3 regions of the Streptomyces sp. NPDC025784 genome follow, and region 3 is predicted to be linked to each of the others. Evidence: riboswitches for the same ligand, from Rfam matches in the RefSeq annotation. Region 3 holds a riboswitch; each other region holds the start of a gene.

Region 1 (5,164 bases), on a different contig from region 3:
ACCTTCAAGACCCTGCAGACCTACTCGGACGGCAAGGTGGTCCGCTGGATCGAGGAGACGCCGAAGGGCGGCGAGGAGCCGGAGAGCCCGGCGCCGCTGCTCTCGCTCACCGCCGAGAGCGCGGGCGGGGCGGGCTCCGGTGAGGGGTCGTCCTCGGCGTCCTCGTCGGCGCCGGCGTCGGAGTCGACGGCCAAGGCCTCGACGGCGAGCGACAAGAGCAGTGACTCGACCGCTCGCGGCCTGGGCGTCGCCGGGCTGGTCGTGGGTGTCCTCGGGCTGCTCGCCGCAGGGTTCGCCCTCGCCCGCGGCCGGAACGCACGCTCCTAGTCGCCGCGCGGCGCCCGCGACCGGAACGCGCGGGCTCGCCCCCTGCGCGGCTGCCGCCCCGCCGGTTCCGGCCGGCGGGGCGGCAGCTCGGCGTCAGCTCCCGTCGGCGGGGCGGACCGCCCAGCGTTGCTCGACCTTGGCGAGCCGCCAGTACGCCACGGCCGCCGCCCAGACGACGACGAACAGTCCGACGATGATGTAGCCGACGTTGTCCAGGTCGAGGCCCGCTGTCCAGCCCGTCACCGCATCGCTCAGTTCGAGCTTGTCGTGCAGGACACCCACCAGCTCGATGGTGCCGATGAAGAAGGCCACCGCGATGGACAGGCCGGTGATGGTGAGGTTGTAGAAGACCTTCCGGACCGGGTTGGAGAAGGCCCACTGGTAGGCGAAGTTCATGAACGTGCCGTCCAGGGTGTCGAACAGGCTCATCCCCGCGGCGAACAGCAGCGGCAGGCAGAGGATCGCGTACCAGGGCAGCCCGGCCGCGGCGCCGCTGCCCGCCATCACCATCAGCGTGACCTCGGTGGCGGTGTCGAAGCCCAGGCCGAACAGGAAGCCCAGCGGATACATCTGTCCCGGCCGGGTGATGGACTTCGTGAACCGGCCGAGGACGCGATTCATGAACCCGCGTGAATTCAGGTGCTGTTCGAGTTCGGCCTCGTCGTACTCGCCCGTGCGCATCGCCCTGAACACCCGCAGGATGCCGACGAGCGCCACCAGATTCAGGGCCGCGATCAGGTAGAGGAACGACCCGGAGACCGTGGTGCCCATGACACCGAGCACCTGATGCGTGCTGGAGCCCTCGTTCATGATGCGCCCGGCCAGCTGGGTGCCTCCGGCGATGAGCGCGGCCAGCAGGACCACGACGCTGGAGTGCCCGAGCGCGAACCAGAAACCCACCGACACCGGTCGTTCGCCGTCGGCCATCAGCTTCCGGGTGGTGTTGTCGATCGCGGCGATGTGGTCGGCGTCGAAGGCGTGCCGCATGCCCAGCGTGTAGGCGGTGACGCCGAGGCCGATGCCGAAGGCCCTGGACCCGACCTCGTAGTGCTCGGGCACCACGAGCAGGAACAGGACGCCGAAGGCGACGACATGCAGGCCCGCGATCACGGCGAGGAGCACGGCGGTCCGCACCGTGTCCTCGCGCCGCCAGCGGAACGTGGCGGGGGAAGGGGACGACTGCGTGGGCAGGGTCATGCGGTCACGCTCCAGCACCTCGTGGATCACTTCGTGAGATGCCGTGGCCGGTCTCCTGGCTGACGGGTTCGCGCGTCCGCCCCTGCCTTCCCGGCCGTACGGCCAGTGGCGCCGCCCGAGGAGGGCGGCACGGGACGGAAACTCCCCGATCACAGTGGCGAGGGCCGCTCCGGCCTGGGCCCCTGAGGGGCCGTCACCGGTCTTCCCGAACACCACGGCCCGACAACCGTAGGGGTGGCCCGGGCCCGCAGCAAAGCCGGGCGCCCGTGCGGGTATCGAAGATCACAAACGGCTGCCCGCGGCGCGGGACCGCCCGACCCGGGGCCGGGACACGTCCGGCCGGCCGGTGGAGCGGTCCTTCAGCAAGGCCCGTGAGCCCGGGCGCCCGGGGTGAGCCGGGGCCACGGGCTCACAAAGCCGCCCTGAGTACGGTCAGCCGCTGTCGAGCCGTCGAGGTGCCGGGCGGCTCAGTCCTGCGCGGCTCAGTCCTGCGTGGGTGACTTCTTGCGGCGGACGAGGACCACCGCGGCGCCGCCGATGACGACGAGGGCGATGGCGATCCCCGCGATGACGGGTGTCGCGTTCGAACTGCCGGTCTCGGCGAGATCGCTGTCGCCGGCGGACGTGCCGCCCACCGAGGCCGGGCTGGGCTCACTGACCGTCTGGGTCGAGATGTCGTTCGCGCTGCCCTGGGTCTTGCAGTCGAGGACGCCCTTGAACCGCTTCTGGAAGCCGTTCGGACCGGTGATCGTGAAGTCGTACGCCTGGTCCTCCTGGAGCGGAATGGTCACCGTCCCGGACGCGTCCGCCCCGATGGTGTGCTCGCTCCCCATCAGCTCGAAGGTGAACGGCTCGTCGCCCTCATTGGCCGCCGTGATGTCCACGCCGCCCTCGGCGCAGTTCTTCTTGGCGGACAGAGCCGGTATGGCGCCCTTCTCGGCCCAGTCGGCGGTCGCCGTCGCGGAGACCGTCGACTCGCTGGAGCCCGCGAGGATCTGTGTCTGGCTGCGGGTCTCGGAGGTGAAGGCACGGCCGACCGGCACGGTCGTGGAGGCCTGCACCGTGAGCGCGGCCGAACCGTCCGCGCTGTCCTTCGGCACGTCGAAGTAGACGTGGCCGCCGTCGACGGCGGACGTCACCGGCTTGCCGTCCTTGTCGACGATCTTCACGCCGGAGGCTGCGGCGTCCGCCGGGGGCGCCACCGCCACACTGTCCGCGTTGGTGTGCACCGTGACCGGGCCGAGCCGCTCGCCGGCATGACCGGAGACCGCGGGCGGGGTGAGGTTCAGCGAGGCCTTGGGCTCGGGAAGGTTCCGCGCGCTCTTCTGCAGGTAGTCCGCGAGCTTCTGCGCGCCGGGGTCGGCCGCGTCCACGTCGGCGCCGTCCGAGTACCGCCAGATGGCCACCTGCGTACCGGCGGCCGCGTCCTTCTCCGTGAGGCTTGCGACGCCGGCCTTCGCGGCGAGGGCCGCGAGGTCGTTCACCTGCGGGTAGGAGTTCTGCAGGATCCAGCGGATCTTGCCCGCGTCCTTGTTGGCGCCCAGCGACGTGCCGCTCCAGGGCGTCTCCTGGTACTTGGCGTCCCGCTGGGTCGGGTTGTGGAGGTCGACGCAGTAGGTCTGCAGCATGCCGCCGTCGTCGACGGACATCTCGAACAGACCCGCGGAGACCCACGAGTCCTCGCCGTGATCGTGGATGACGGCGGAGCCGTAGGTCTTCAGGTCGCCGATGGTGGCGGTCGCGCCACCGAGGCTCTGCGGGGTCTCGTCGGCGGCGGCCGTGCCGGCGGTGGCGAGCGCCCCCGCGGCGACGAGACCCGACACCAACGTCGCGGCGGTGAGACGGGCTGTCACCCGCCCGCGCGCGAACGACGCAGAGAACGAACGAAACACAGAATTCCCCTTCGCGCAGGACCCGTTGATGTGGGGGAAGGTCCCGCCAGCAGAATCAGAAGCCCCGTGAGCTATGCCCGGCATCCTAAAGACGCGGCGCACCACGCCCCCCGGTCATTCCATCCGATAACCGATCCGACTCGGAATCGTTATCGCTCACCTGCTTGTGAGCTGCGCTTATCGACAAATCCACGATGGCGGATCGGTTCGAATTCGCCGATAAGGCGCACTTCGGTCAGATCGCGTGGGTCTCTGACATCACGTCACACCAACTGGTTCGGCCCGCTGTTGGGAGGCCGCGTCCGGAGAGGCGGGTGAGAGGGTGTCCCAACTCGGTTCAGGCCGCGACGGCGAGACCGGTCCCGCGTCCCCCTTCGACGGCCTGCGGAAGGCCGAAGTGCCGCGGGACAGGTCGTGTCCGATCGCCGTCGCGTCGACCTCCGCGGACGTCCAGCTCTGGCCGTCCCGCGTCTCCGTACGGACCTTCAGCCGCCCCTGGACGAGGACCGGATCGCCCACGGACACGGACGCCCCCACGTTCGTCGCGAGGGACTTCTTCGCCCACACCGTGAAGAAATTGGTGTGCCCGTCGACCCACTCGTTCTTCTCGCGGTCCCAGTAACGCGAGGTGACCGCCAGCCGGAACCGGGCCGACGCCCCGGTCGGCGCCTCCCGGTAGACCGGTTGTGTCGCGACGTTCCCCACCACGCACACCGTTGTCTCGTTCATGCCCGAACCCCTCTCCCGTGCGAATGCGTCCGACGCGGCGACCGCTGCGCTGCTGCGGTCGCCGCGAGTTCAGACTGCCTCCGCCGGGCCGGGCCCGCCGGGCCCTGTGGGCCACCGGCCGATTGTGGACAACCGCCTCACGCGAAGGAGTGGCAGCAGTCCGGCACGATGCCGTTACCCGACGGAGGCCGGCGCCGCCCCCGTCACCCGCCCGTACTCCTCCCGGACCTCCCGGTACCGCAGCAACTCCGCGGCCAGGGGATCGAGCACACGGGCCCTGCCGCATCCGGTGGCCGCCTCGCGCAGCCGCCGTTCCGCCTCCTGCCCGTAGCGCCGGGCCGGCCCGCGGGCCGCCATTCTGCTGCCCCACTCGACGAGCGGGCCTCCGACGATGCCCGCCACCATCAGCAGCACCGGCACCCCGAGGTTCGGCGACATCACCCCGACGATCTGCGCCACCAGCCACAGTCCGCCGACGATCTGGAGGATCGTCATCGACGCCTGCGCGAGCACGGCGATCGGCCACCAGCCGGGCCGCGGCGGACGCCTCGCCGGAGTCGTGGCGCGCGCCGCCATCTCGTCCAGGGCCTCGGGCAGCCCGTGCGCCCCTCTCGCGGCGGCCTCGCGCACCGCCAGGGACCAGGGGGCGGGCAGTCCGTACGCCGCCCGGTCCGCGACCACCCGTACGGCCTGCTCCACGCGCTGGCGTGCCGTGGCCTCCTCGTCCGCGGGGTCGCGCACCGGCAGACGCGCCGTCTGGGAATCGCGCCGCTCCTGCGTCCACCGCCACAGCCGCAGCCAGGGCGTGCCGCAGGCGCGGTTGGCGTTGCGGCGCCAGGCGCGCTCGGCCGCCTCCCCGGCCGCGACGGCGCCCACCGCGTCCGCGAGCCGGTCCGAGAACTCGTCGCGGGCCTCCTCGCTGAGCCCGACACGCCGACCGGTCACGTACGCCGGGCGCAACTGCGTGGCGGTCGCGTCGACATCGGCCGAGACGCGGCGCCCGGGCGCGTTGCGCCGGG
Region 2 (5,164 bases), on a different contig from region 3:
GGATACGTGACGACGTCCGACTTCGTGCGCGGCCGCTTCGGCTCCAAGGGCCTGTCCCTGGCCGTGGCGGTCACCGGCATCCTGGCGACCATGCCGTACATCGCGCTCCAGCTGGTCGGCATCCAGGCCGTCCTGGACGTGATGGGCGTGGGCGGCGGCGACAACACGAACTGGTTCGTCAAGGACCTTCCGCTGCTCATCGCCTTCGGTGTGCTGGCCGCCTACACCTACTCCTCGGGCCTGCGCGCCCCGGCCCTGATCGCGTTCGTGAAGGACACCCTGATCTACATCGTGATCGCGGTGGCCATCATCTACATCCCGATCAAGCTGGGCGGATTCGACGAGATCTTCAAGGCGGCGGGTGACAAGTACACCGCGGCCGGCGCGGGCGGGCTCGTGCCGCCCGAGGCGGGCCAGTGGACCTATGCCACGCTCGCGCTCGGCTCGGCGCTCGCGCTGTTCATGTACCCGCACTCGATCACGGCGACGCTGTCCAGCCGCAGCCGCGAGGTGATCCGCCGCAACACCACGATCCTCCCGCTGTACTCGCTGATGCTGGGCCTGCTCGCGCTGCTCGGGTTCATGGCGATCGCGGCCGGGGTGAAGGTCACCAACGGCCAGCTCGCGATCCCGCAGCTGTTCGAGAACATGTTCCCGGACTGGTTCGCGGGTGTGGCCTTCGCGGCCATCGGCATCGGCGCGCTGGTCCCCGCGGCCATCATGTCGATCGCCGCCGCGAACCTCTTCACGCGCAACATCTACAAGGACTTCATCAAGCCGGACGCCACTCCGCAGCAGGAGACCAAGGTCTCCAAGCTGGTCTCGCTGCTGGTGAAGGTGGGCGCGCTGGTCTTCGTCCTCACCATGGACAAGACGGTCGCCATCAACTTCCAGCTCCTGGGCGGCATCTGGATCCTGCAGACCTTCCCGGCCCTGGTCGGCGGCCTGTTCACACGCTGGTTCCACCGCTGGGCGCTCCTCGCCGGCTGGGCCGTGGGCATGCTCTACGGCACGATCGCCGCGTACGGGGTGGCCTCGCCGACGCAGAAGCACTTCGGCGGCAGCGCCAAGGAGATCCCCGGCATCGGGGAGATCGGCTACATCGGCTTCACGGCGTTCACCCTGAACGTGGTCGTGACGGTCGTCCTCACGTTCGCGCTGCGTGCGTTCAAGGCCCCGGACGGCGTCGACGAGACGTCCGCCGAGGACTACACGGCGGACGCGGGCGACCCGGGGGTCGAGGTGGAGCTGCCGGTGGCGGCCCACTGACCCGGCGGTTCCACACTCCGCGGCGCCCCTCGGTCAGGGGGGCGCCGCGGTCTTTTCGCGCCCGCCGTCCTGCCGTCGTACGGCGGCAGGCCCCACCGCCCGGACCTGGGGGCCCGCCCGGGCCGTGAGGTCCGTCGACTCCACCGGGGCCGACGACTCCACCGGATCCGGCGGGGCCGACCGGCGCCGCTGCCCCGCCCCCGGGAATTCGGCGGCCCTCCCCCGCGATCTCCCCCAGACTGTGCGCATGGACACAGTCATCCGCGTCGCGCATCCCGAGGAGTACCCGGGCCTCGGCGAGATCACCGCCCAGGCCTATCTCCGCGACGGGCTGCTCGACTTCGGGGAGAGCGACGCGTACCTGGGAGAGCTGCGGGACGTGGCCAAGCGCGCCGCCGCGGCCGACGTGCTCGTCGCGGTCGAACGCGGATCCACGCCCGGCACGCAGCGGCTGCTCGGTGGGGTGACCTTCGTGCCGCGCGGCGGCGCCATGGCCGACATCGCCCGCCCCGGCGAGGCCGAGATCCGCATGCTCGCGGTCGCCCGGGAGGCACGCGGCCGGGGTGCCGGGGAGGCACTCGTCCGCGCCTGCGTCGACCGCGCACGGGCCACGGAGGGCTGCGTACGCATCGTGCTGTCCACCCAGCACTCCATGCACGCCGCCCACCGGATCTACGAGCGCCTCGGCTTCACCCGCACCCCGGACCGCGACTGGAACCCGATCCCGGAACTGGACGACATCCGGCTGCTCACCTACGAACTGACGCTCTGACAGCTCTTCTGCCACCCTCCGAAGCCGACACGACACAACATGTGGGGGTGGTCCCGCAGCCCGGCACAAGATGTATGCTCATGCTCGCTGTCGCCGCAGGGGAATCCGGTGCGAATCCGGAACTGTCCCGCAACGGTGTACTTGTGCGTGTTCGCGTCTCCGCCTGCACGCGCTGGCTTCAGTCCGAGGACCTGCCGACAGCGCACCCCGGCCGTCCGGCCCGGGTGCCGACGACGTCCGGGCCTCGCGGAATGGGCCGGTGGACGCGGTGTGCTGCCCTCCGGCCGGCGCCCCCGTGTGCCTCCGTGCCTCCCGACAGGCCCCGTGCCGAGCGAGGGAGAGCCCCACGTGACCATCGCGCCAGCCGATCCGGCTTCAGCGTCAGCGCAGCAGGCCCCGGTGGAGACGGACGGTCCCGGTACCGCGCTGCTGCGGATCCTGACCGATCTCACCGCCGACCTCCCCGACGCCGACCCCGGCCGGGTCGCGGCGGCCGCGCTGCGCGGCCGGTCCGCCCGGGCCGACGAGGCGGAGCTGCGTGAGCTGGCCACCGAGGCGGCGGCGGGACTCATCTCCGAGGACCCCGCGTACTCGCGGCTGGCCGCCCGGCTGCTGACGATCAGCATCGCTGCCGAGGCCGCCTCGCAGGGCGTCGCGTCCTTCTCCGAGTCGGTCGCCGTCGGCCACCGCGAGGGTCTTGTCGCGGACCGTACCGCGGAGTTCGTCCGCCTGCACACGGCCCGCCTCGACGCGCTCGTCGACGTCGAGGGCGACGACCGCTTCGGCTACTTCGGTCTGCGCACCCTGCACAGCCGTTATCTGCTCCGCCACCCGATCACCCGCCGGGTGATCGAGACGCCCCAGCACTTCATGCTCCGGGTGGCGTCGGGTCTCGCCGAGGACGACACCGTCCGCTCCGTGGACGAAGTCGCCGCGCTCTACCGGCTGATGAGCCGTCTCGACTACCTGCCCTCCTCCCCCACGCTCTTCAACTCCGGTACGCGGCACCCGCAGATGTCGTCCTGCTACCTCCTCGACTCCCCGCTGGACGAGCTCGACTCCATCTACGACCGCTACCACCAGGTGGCCCGGCTCTCGAAGCACGCGGGCGGCATCGGGCTGTCGTACTCCCGCATCCGCTCGCGCGGTTCGCTCATCCGCGGCACGAACGGGCACTCCAACGGCATCGTCCCGTTCCTGAAGACCCTCGACGCCTCGGTCGCCGCGGTGAACCAGGGCGGCCGGCGCAAGGGCGCTGCGGCCGTCTACCTGGAGACCTGGCACTCCGACATCGAGGAGTTCCTGGAGCTGCGCGACAACACCGGTGAGGACGCCCGGCGCACGCACAACCTGAACCTGGCGCACTGGATCCCGGACGAGTTCATGCGCCGGGTGAACGAGAACGGTGACTGGTCGCTGTTCTCCCCGGCCGACGTGCCGGAGCTGGTCGACCTGTGGGGCGACGAGTTCGACGCCGCCTACCGCAAGGCCGAGGAGGCCGGGCTCGCCCGGAAGACCATCCCGGCCCGCGATCTGTACGGCCGGATGATGCGCACCCTCGCGCAGACCGGCAACGGCTGGATGACCTTCAAGGACGCCGCCAACCGCGCCGCCAACCAGACCGCCGAGCCGGGCCACACCGTCCACTCCTCGAACCTGTGCACCGAGATCCTGGAGGTCACGGACGACGGGGAGACGGCGGTCTGCAACCTCGGTTCGGTCAACCTCGGTGCCTTCGTGGGCAACGGCGACATCGACTGGGAGCGGCTGGACGAGACCGTCCGCACGGCCGTGACGTTCCTGGACCGGGTCGTCGACATCAACTTCTACCCGACCGAGCAGGCGGGCCGTTCCAACGCCAGGTGGCGCCCGGTGGGCCTCGGCGCGATGGGCCTCCAGGACGTCTTCTTCAAGCTGCGGCTGCCCTTCGACTCGGCCGAGGCGAAGGCGCTGTCCACGCGGATCGCCGAGCGCATCATGCTCGCCGCGTACGAGGCCTCCGCGGACCTCGCCGAGCGCAACGGCCCGCTGCCGGCCTGGGAGAAGACCCGTACGGCGCGCGGTGTGCTGCACCCCGACCACTTCGACGCCGAGCTGACCTGGCCGGAGCGCTGGGCGGCGCTGCGGGAACGCATCGCCGCGGTCGGCATGCGCAACGCGCTGCTGCTGGCCATCGCGCCGACCGCCACCATCGCGTCCATCGCGGGCGTGTACGAGTGCATCGAGCCGCAGGTCTCCAACCTGTTCAAGCGCGAGACGCTCTCCGGCGAGTTCCTCCAGGTCAACTCCTACCTGGTCGCCGACCTCAAGGAACTCGGCGTCTGGGACGCGCGCACCCGCGAGGCGCTGCGCGACTCCAGCGGCTCCGTGCAGGACTTCGCGTGGATCCCCGCCGAGGTCCGGGCGCTGTACCGCACGGCGTGGGAGATCCCGCAGCGCGGCCTGATCGACATGGCCGCGGCGCGCACCCCGTTCCTGGACCAGTCGCAGTCGCTGAACCTGTTCATGGAGACACCGACGATCGGCAAGCTCTCCTCGATGTACGCGTACGCCTGGAAGCAGGGCCTCAAGACGACGTACTACCTGCGCTCGCGCCCGGCGACCCGCATCGCCCGCGCGGCCCAGGCGCAGGCGCAGCCCGAGAAGACCATCCCCGTCCAGCAGGTGGCCGACCCCGACGCCGTCGCCTGCTCCCTTGAGAACCCCGAGTCCTGCGAGGCCTGCCAGTGACGACCGCCCCGAACACCGAGAAGAACCTGCTCGACCCCGGCTTCGAGCTGACTCTGCGCCCGATGCGCTACCCGGACTTCTACGAGCGCTACCGGGACGCCATCAAGAACACCTGGACCGTCGAGGAGGTCGACCTCCACTCGGACGTCGCCGACCTCGCGAAGCTGTCCCCGGCCGAGCAGCACCTGATCGGCCGCCTGGTCGCCTTCTTCGCGACGGGCGACTCGATCGTGGCGAACAACCTGGTGCTGACGCTGTACAAGCACATCAACTCCCCGGAGGCTCGGCTCTACCTGAGCCGGCAGCTCTTCGAGGAGGCGGTCCACGTCCAGTTCTATCTGACGCTGCTGGACACCTACCTGCCCGACCCGGAGGACCGGACCGCCGCCTTCG
Region 3 (5,164 bases):
TCTTCTGCCCGTTCACGACGTAGTCGCCGTCGCCGTCGCGGACCGCCTTCGTCTTCAGCGCGGCGAGGTCGGTGCCGGCGTCGGGCTCGCTGTAGCCGATCGCGAAGTCGATCTCGCCGGAGAGGATCCTGGGCAGGAAGTGGGACTTCTGCTCCTCCGTCCCGAACTGCATGATCGTCGGGCCGACGGTGTTGAGGGCCATCAGGGGCAGGGGCACGCCCGCCTGGGCCGCCTCGTCGAAGAAGATGAACTGTTCCATGGGGGTCAGCCCGCGCCCGCCGTACTCCTCCGGCCATCCGACGCCGAGCCAGCCGTCCGCGCCCAGACGTCGGACGGTCTCGCGGTAGAAGCGCTTCTGCGAGGCGGGATCGGCGTACCGGGCGTAGGCGTTGTCGGGCACCAACTGGGCGAAGTAGTCGCGCAGTTCGGTGCGCAGACGCTGCTGCTCCGGCGTGTATTCGAGATGCACGGCGCCTCCTGTTGCCCGGTGCCCGAGCTGGTTCTCCCGGCTGGTCGGCGCACAGAGTAGAACGTGTTGCAGAACTTGGGAATGCTGATGACGCGTCAGAGGAATTTCCCGTGCTCCCCTTCGGCGACCACCGCCACTCCTTCCCCGGGGCCCGATCACCGGGCCCTGGGGCCTCTCGGCCGATCACCGTCTCTCCGGCGCCTCTTGTCCGATCACCGGGCCCCGGGCCCGTTCGGCACGCACCGCCACCACCACGGCACCGGCGATCATCACCGCGCCGAGCGGGAGGCCGCGTGCCCCCCGTGCCGCCCTTGGCCCGCGCCGCCGACGACAGGGAGATCGACGAGCACTTCGACGTCGGCCTCACGGCGCTGCTGGACGGCTTCGAGCTGCTGATCCGGCCGGCCTGACGTCCGGTGCACGCAGGAGGGCGGCCCCGGTCGAGGACCGGGGCCGCCCTTCCGTCACCGCTCAGTGGGCCACGGGAGTCGCCCCCGCGGTGACCTCCTGTCGGCCTCCGGCGGCCGGCTTAGGCGCCAGCACCCGTTCGGCCAGGAACCCGAAGACGAGCCCGAAGGCGGTCCACAGGGTCAGCTGGATGGCGAGGGCCGCGAGCCGGAACTGCCAGAGCAGGGTGCCCGAGAAGTCCTTCGGAACCTCGTTCACGGCCGGCAGGAACGCGTAGGCGAGACCGATCGTGAGGACGAAGAACGCGCCCCCCGCGATCGTCGCGTTCCAATTGCCCAGGCGCGGCGCGAGGCGCTTGCCCAGGATCACGGTCGCGACGGCCAGCAGCACGCTGAGCACCATCATCAGGAAGTACAGGGTCGTGCGCTTCCCGATGGTGTCGGGATCGCCGACCGACGGCGGGTTGGCCGGGTACTTCAGGAACGGCACGACATAGACCGCGAGCAGGCCCGCCACCGACAGCAGCAGCGCGCTCGCCCGCGGCCCGAAGCGGCCGATCCTGCCGAGCGCGAAGCAGTACGCGAGAGCGGCGATACCGCCGAACGCGACCCCGTAGACGAGGACGCCGGTGGCCAGGCCGCCGGTGGACTGCATCGTGCGGGACACCGCTTCCACGCCGTGCTCGTGCGCGTGGGAGTGCGCCTCTTCGTAGCCGATCGCCGAGTCGACGCGCGGCTCGCCCAGGAAGTAGGCGACGACCAGGGCGAGCAGGCCCGCGGCGAGTCCCGCGAGCATGCCACGCACCAACAGGTTTCTTACGATTGCGGAATTCATCGGCTCGTACGTCCCGTGGTCGTCAGTGGCACGGGAAGCCGAGCAGGTGGCGGGCGTCGTGGACCCACTCGTGGACGTTCTCGCCGGACACGACTGCGGTGGCGCCCTGTTCGGCGCCGACGAAGTAGAGCAGGACCAGCATCAGGATGCCGAAGAAGACCGCCCAGGGGGCGATCGCGCCGATCGGCAGCTTGGCGGGTACCGCGGTGGGTGTGGCGGTCGGCTGAGCGACGGACTGCGCCATGGGGCAGAACCTCCTGGGGAACTCGCGTCCCATTCCGGTGGTGCACTGGACGACAGCCGCGGGTCTGACTTGCCCTGCCCTCACCGCCCCTGGCGAGGGGGGGTCGTGCTGGGCTTACAGTGGCGCGACCGTGCCGGATTTCCACCGGGCTTCCGCCGAGCCGTCGTCGATTTCGACGCGACGGTACCGCGTCGGCGGGTTCCGGCCAAGGGCGCACGGGGGAGCACGGGGTGCGCCCCCACGGACCGGGTGTGCGGCGGATTCCCTTGCCCCATAAGGCTTTTCGGGCCGGCGGACACCACGAGAACCCATGAGAGTGAGGACATGACAAGTCGAGTGATCTTGATCTCAGCCGCGCTGGGCGCCGCACTGCGCGAGGCCCGCTTCGACGACGGACGTCCGCTCGACGCGTCCGGACTGCGGCTCGCGCGGGCGGCTGCGGGACAGCTGCCGGCCGCGGAGCGGCAGTGGGTCTCCCCCGCCGTGCGCTGTCGTGCGACCGCCGACGCTCTCGGTCTCGAAGGCGCCCCGGACGCACCGGAGTTGGCCGGTCTCGACGTGGGCCGCTGGCGCGGTGCGACTTTGGCGGAGGTGAGCGCGCAGGAGCCCGAGGCGGTGGCGGGCTGGCTGGCCGACCCCGGGGCCGCGCCGCACGGCGGCGAGTCGGTACGGGCGTTCTGCGACCGGGTGGCCGGCTGGCTGGACGGCACCGCGCAGGCGTCGGGCCGGACGGTCGCCGTGGTGGAGCCGGAGGTCGTACGGGCCGCGCTGGTGCGGGTTCTGGGTGCGCCGGACGCGGCCTTCTGGCGCGTCGACGTACCGCCCCTGACCGCCACGGAGTTCAGCGGGCGATCGGGGCGCTGGAACGTACGCGCGGGGCGTCCACTGGCGGAGCCGGGCTGATGCGCCGGCCGGAATTCCGGTCGCCGGCCGATGTTCCGGTCGTCCGCCGGAGTCCCAGGCATCCGCCGGAGTTCCCGCCGTCCGCCGGAGTTCCAGGCATCCGCCGGAGTTCCAGGCATCCGCCGGAGTCCCAGGCATCCGCCGGAGTTCCCGCCGCCCGCCGGAGTCCCAGGCATCCGCCGGAGTTCCCGCCGCCCGCCGGAGTCCCAGGCATCCGCCGGAGCGCCGTTCCCGGCCCGGACGTTCCGGTCCCGTCCCGTCGTGCCGCTCCCACCCGCGCCCGGGCGGGCCGGCGGACGGCTTCGCGCGGCGCTCGGCCCACAGCGTCCCGCACGGCGCGCGGCGCCGGACGGCCCCTGCCGCCCTCAGCCCAGGACCGCGAGGAAGTCCGCACACGCCTGCGCGCACGCACGGCACTCCTTCGCCGCGTCCCGCGCACCGTCGTACTCGTCGAAGACGAGGGCGCCCTCCAGGCAGACGTCGCGGCACCATTCCACCTGGGAGCGGACAGCGGCCTCGTCCCGGTGCGTCCCCTCGGACAGCACCAGGCAGGTCGCGTCGCACACTTCCGTGCACTGGATGCCCTTGCGGCGTACGCGATCCTGCTCCTCGGGCCCGTCCGGATCCATGAGGCTCGCGCGCAGCGCACAGACCCTGGCGCACTCGGTGCACGCCTGGGCGCAGGCGAAGCGGTCCTCCAGGAACCGGATGAGCTCCTGCCGGGAAGTCGTCGATGTCACCACGCGCGGGTAGCCGCGCGCCTTCGCGTCAAACCCGTCCGCGGCGTCCGGAACACGGCCCTGTGCGCCCGGTGCACACCGGGCCGCCCGACGTCACGCGCCGGCCGCCTCCTGGGCGATCCGGTCGAACTGGGCTCCCATCGCCTCGGAGAGCGCCTGGGCGGCGGACAGCGGGCGGACCATGACCATGAAGTCGTCGATCTTCCCGTCCTCGTCGAAGTGGAGGAAGTCGCAGCCGGTGATCTTCTTGTCGCCGACCTTCGCCTCGAAGACGAGCGCGTGGTCGCGGCCGTCCGCGCCGCCGATCTCGCGGACGTAGTGGAAGTCGGTGAAGACGCGCGTGACGCCGCGGAGGATGGCCGCGGTGATCGCCTTCCCGGGGTAGGGCTTGAAGGCGACGGGGCTGTGGAAGACGACGTCGTCGGACAGCATGTCCTCGACCGCGGCGAGATCACCGGCCTCCACGGCCTTGCGGAAGGAATCCATCACGCCCACCTCATCCTCATATCCATACTCAACAAATTGACTATTCGTCGATCACACTAGCCATGCGACGGGGCGCCGTCCAGCCTCGGCGGTCGTTCAGCCACCCCCCGGAGCGGCCGTGGTGCCGCGCACCACCAGATTTGGAGCGATGACGGTCTCCTCCCCCCGGCCGGTCTCCTCCCCCGGGCCAGGCCCCTCGGACGACCGGCCGCCGGAGGCCGCATCGCCCTCCAGACGTGCGAGGGCCCGGCCGACCGCCTCCCCCGCGAGCCGGGGGATGTCCTGGCCGACGGTGGTGAGGTCGATGTGCGCGAGGCGTGACAGACGGCTGTCGTCGAAGCCCACGACGGAGATGTCGCCGGGCACCGGGACGCGGGCACGCAGGAAGATGTCGAGGACACCGGTGGCACAGCGGTCGTTGAAGGCGAGGACTGCGGTGGGGCGGGAGCCCGCGTCGAGCAGGGCGTGGGCCGCGGCGGCGCCGTCCTCCTCGGTCGGTCCGCCCGGCAGGACCCGGACCCGGTCGCCGAGACCGTGCCGGTTCATGGCGGTGCGGTAGCCGCGGCGCCGGTCGGCGGCGCCCGGTGCCCGGCCGCCGTCGATGTGCGCGACGTCGCGGTGGCCGAGTGCGACGAGGTGGTCGACGGCCTGGCGTGCACCCTCGTCGTCCGCGGTACGCACGACATGCACCCCCGCGGCGGGCGGGCGCAGCCGCCGGGCCACGGACACGACCGGTACCTGGGCGGCGAGTTCCGCCAGCCGGGCGGCCGGGACTCGTGGACCGAGCAGGATCAGCGCCTCGCAGCGGTCCGCCAACAGGGCTTCCACCGCCTGCCGTTCGCCGCGGCTCGGGGCGACGGCACTGAGTGAGAGCTGGTAGCCGGCCGGCTCGGCGGCGGCGTACAGCCCCTCCACCAGGTCGGTGTGGAATGGTTCCTGGAGGCCGAACTGCACGCCGAGCAGGCGCGAACGGCTGCTGCGCAGCAGGCGGGCGCGCGCGTCGGGCCGGTAGCCGATCTCCCGCGCCGCCCCGAGCACGCGCTCGCGGGTGGCGGCACCGGCACCCTTGGTCCCGCGCAT

The links. A riboswitch is a leader RNA that binds a small molecule or an ion and turns the genes downstream of it on or off. The one in region 3 is predicted to bind cobalamin.
Region 1: linked by a shared signal. The riboswitch ahead of nicT (Nickel transporter NicT) and the one ahead of ACZ4IF_RS30480 (CbtB domain-containing protein) in region 3 are both predicted to bind cobalamin.
Region 2: linked by a shared signal. The riboswitch ahead of ACZ4IF_RS34120 (ribonucleoside-diphosphate reductase subunit alpha) and the one ahead of ACZ4IF_RS30480 (CbtB domain-containing protein) in region 3 are both predicted to bind cobalamin.

The regions. Positions count from the first base shown of each region.
Region 1 covers NZ_JBVHMN010000001.1:1,027,460-1,032,623, reverse strand. The annotation lists gene ACZ4IF_RS04470 (YcnI family copper-binding membrane protein) at 1-327, shown strand, start outside; gene nicT (Nickel transporter NicT) at 421-1,524, opposite strand; cobalamin riboswitch at 1,553-1,756, opposite strand; gene ACZ4IF_RS04460 (Cys-Gln thioester bond-forming surface protein) at 2,007-3,377, opposite strand; gene ACZ4IF_RS04455 (single-stranded DNA-binding protein) at 3,675-4,145, opposite strand; gene ACZ4IF_RS04450 (GTPase) at 4,320-5,164, opposite strand, start outside.
Region 2 covers NZ_JBVHMN010000019.1:93,613-98,776, reverse strand. The annotation lists gene mctP (monocarboxylate uptake permease MctP) at 1-1,269, shown strand, start outside; gene ACZ4IF_RS34125 (GNAT family N-acetyltransferase) at 1,517-2,041, shown strand; cobalamin riboswitch at 2,116-2,254, shown strand; gene ACZ4IF_RS34120 (ribonucleoside-diphosphate reductase subunit alpha) at 2,390-4,771, shown strand; gene ACZ4IF_RS34115 (ribonucleotide-diphosphate reductase subunit beta) at 4,834-5,164, shown strand, end outside.
Region 3 covers NZ_JBVHMN010000015.1:222,896-228,059, forward strand. The annotation lists gene ACZ4IF_RS30470 (acyl-CoA dehydrogenase family protein) at 1-469, opposite strand, end outside; gene ACZ4IF_RS30475 (CbtA family protein) at 941-1,711, opposite strand; gene ACZ4IF_RS30480 (CbtB domain-containing protein) at 1,734-1,955, opposite strand; cobalamin riboswitch at 1,994-2,134, opposite strand; gene ACZ4IF_RS30485 (histidine phosphatase family protein) at 2,280-2,858, shown strand; gene ACZ4IF_RS30490 (four-helix bundle copper-binding protein) at 3,224-3,598, opposite strand; gene ACZ4IF_RS30495 (nuclear transport factor 2 family protein) at 3,692-4,084, opposite strand; gene ACZ4IF_RS30500 (LacI family DNA-binding transcriptional regulator) at 4,181-5,164, opposite strand, start outside.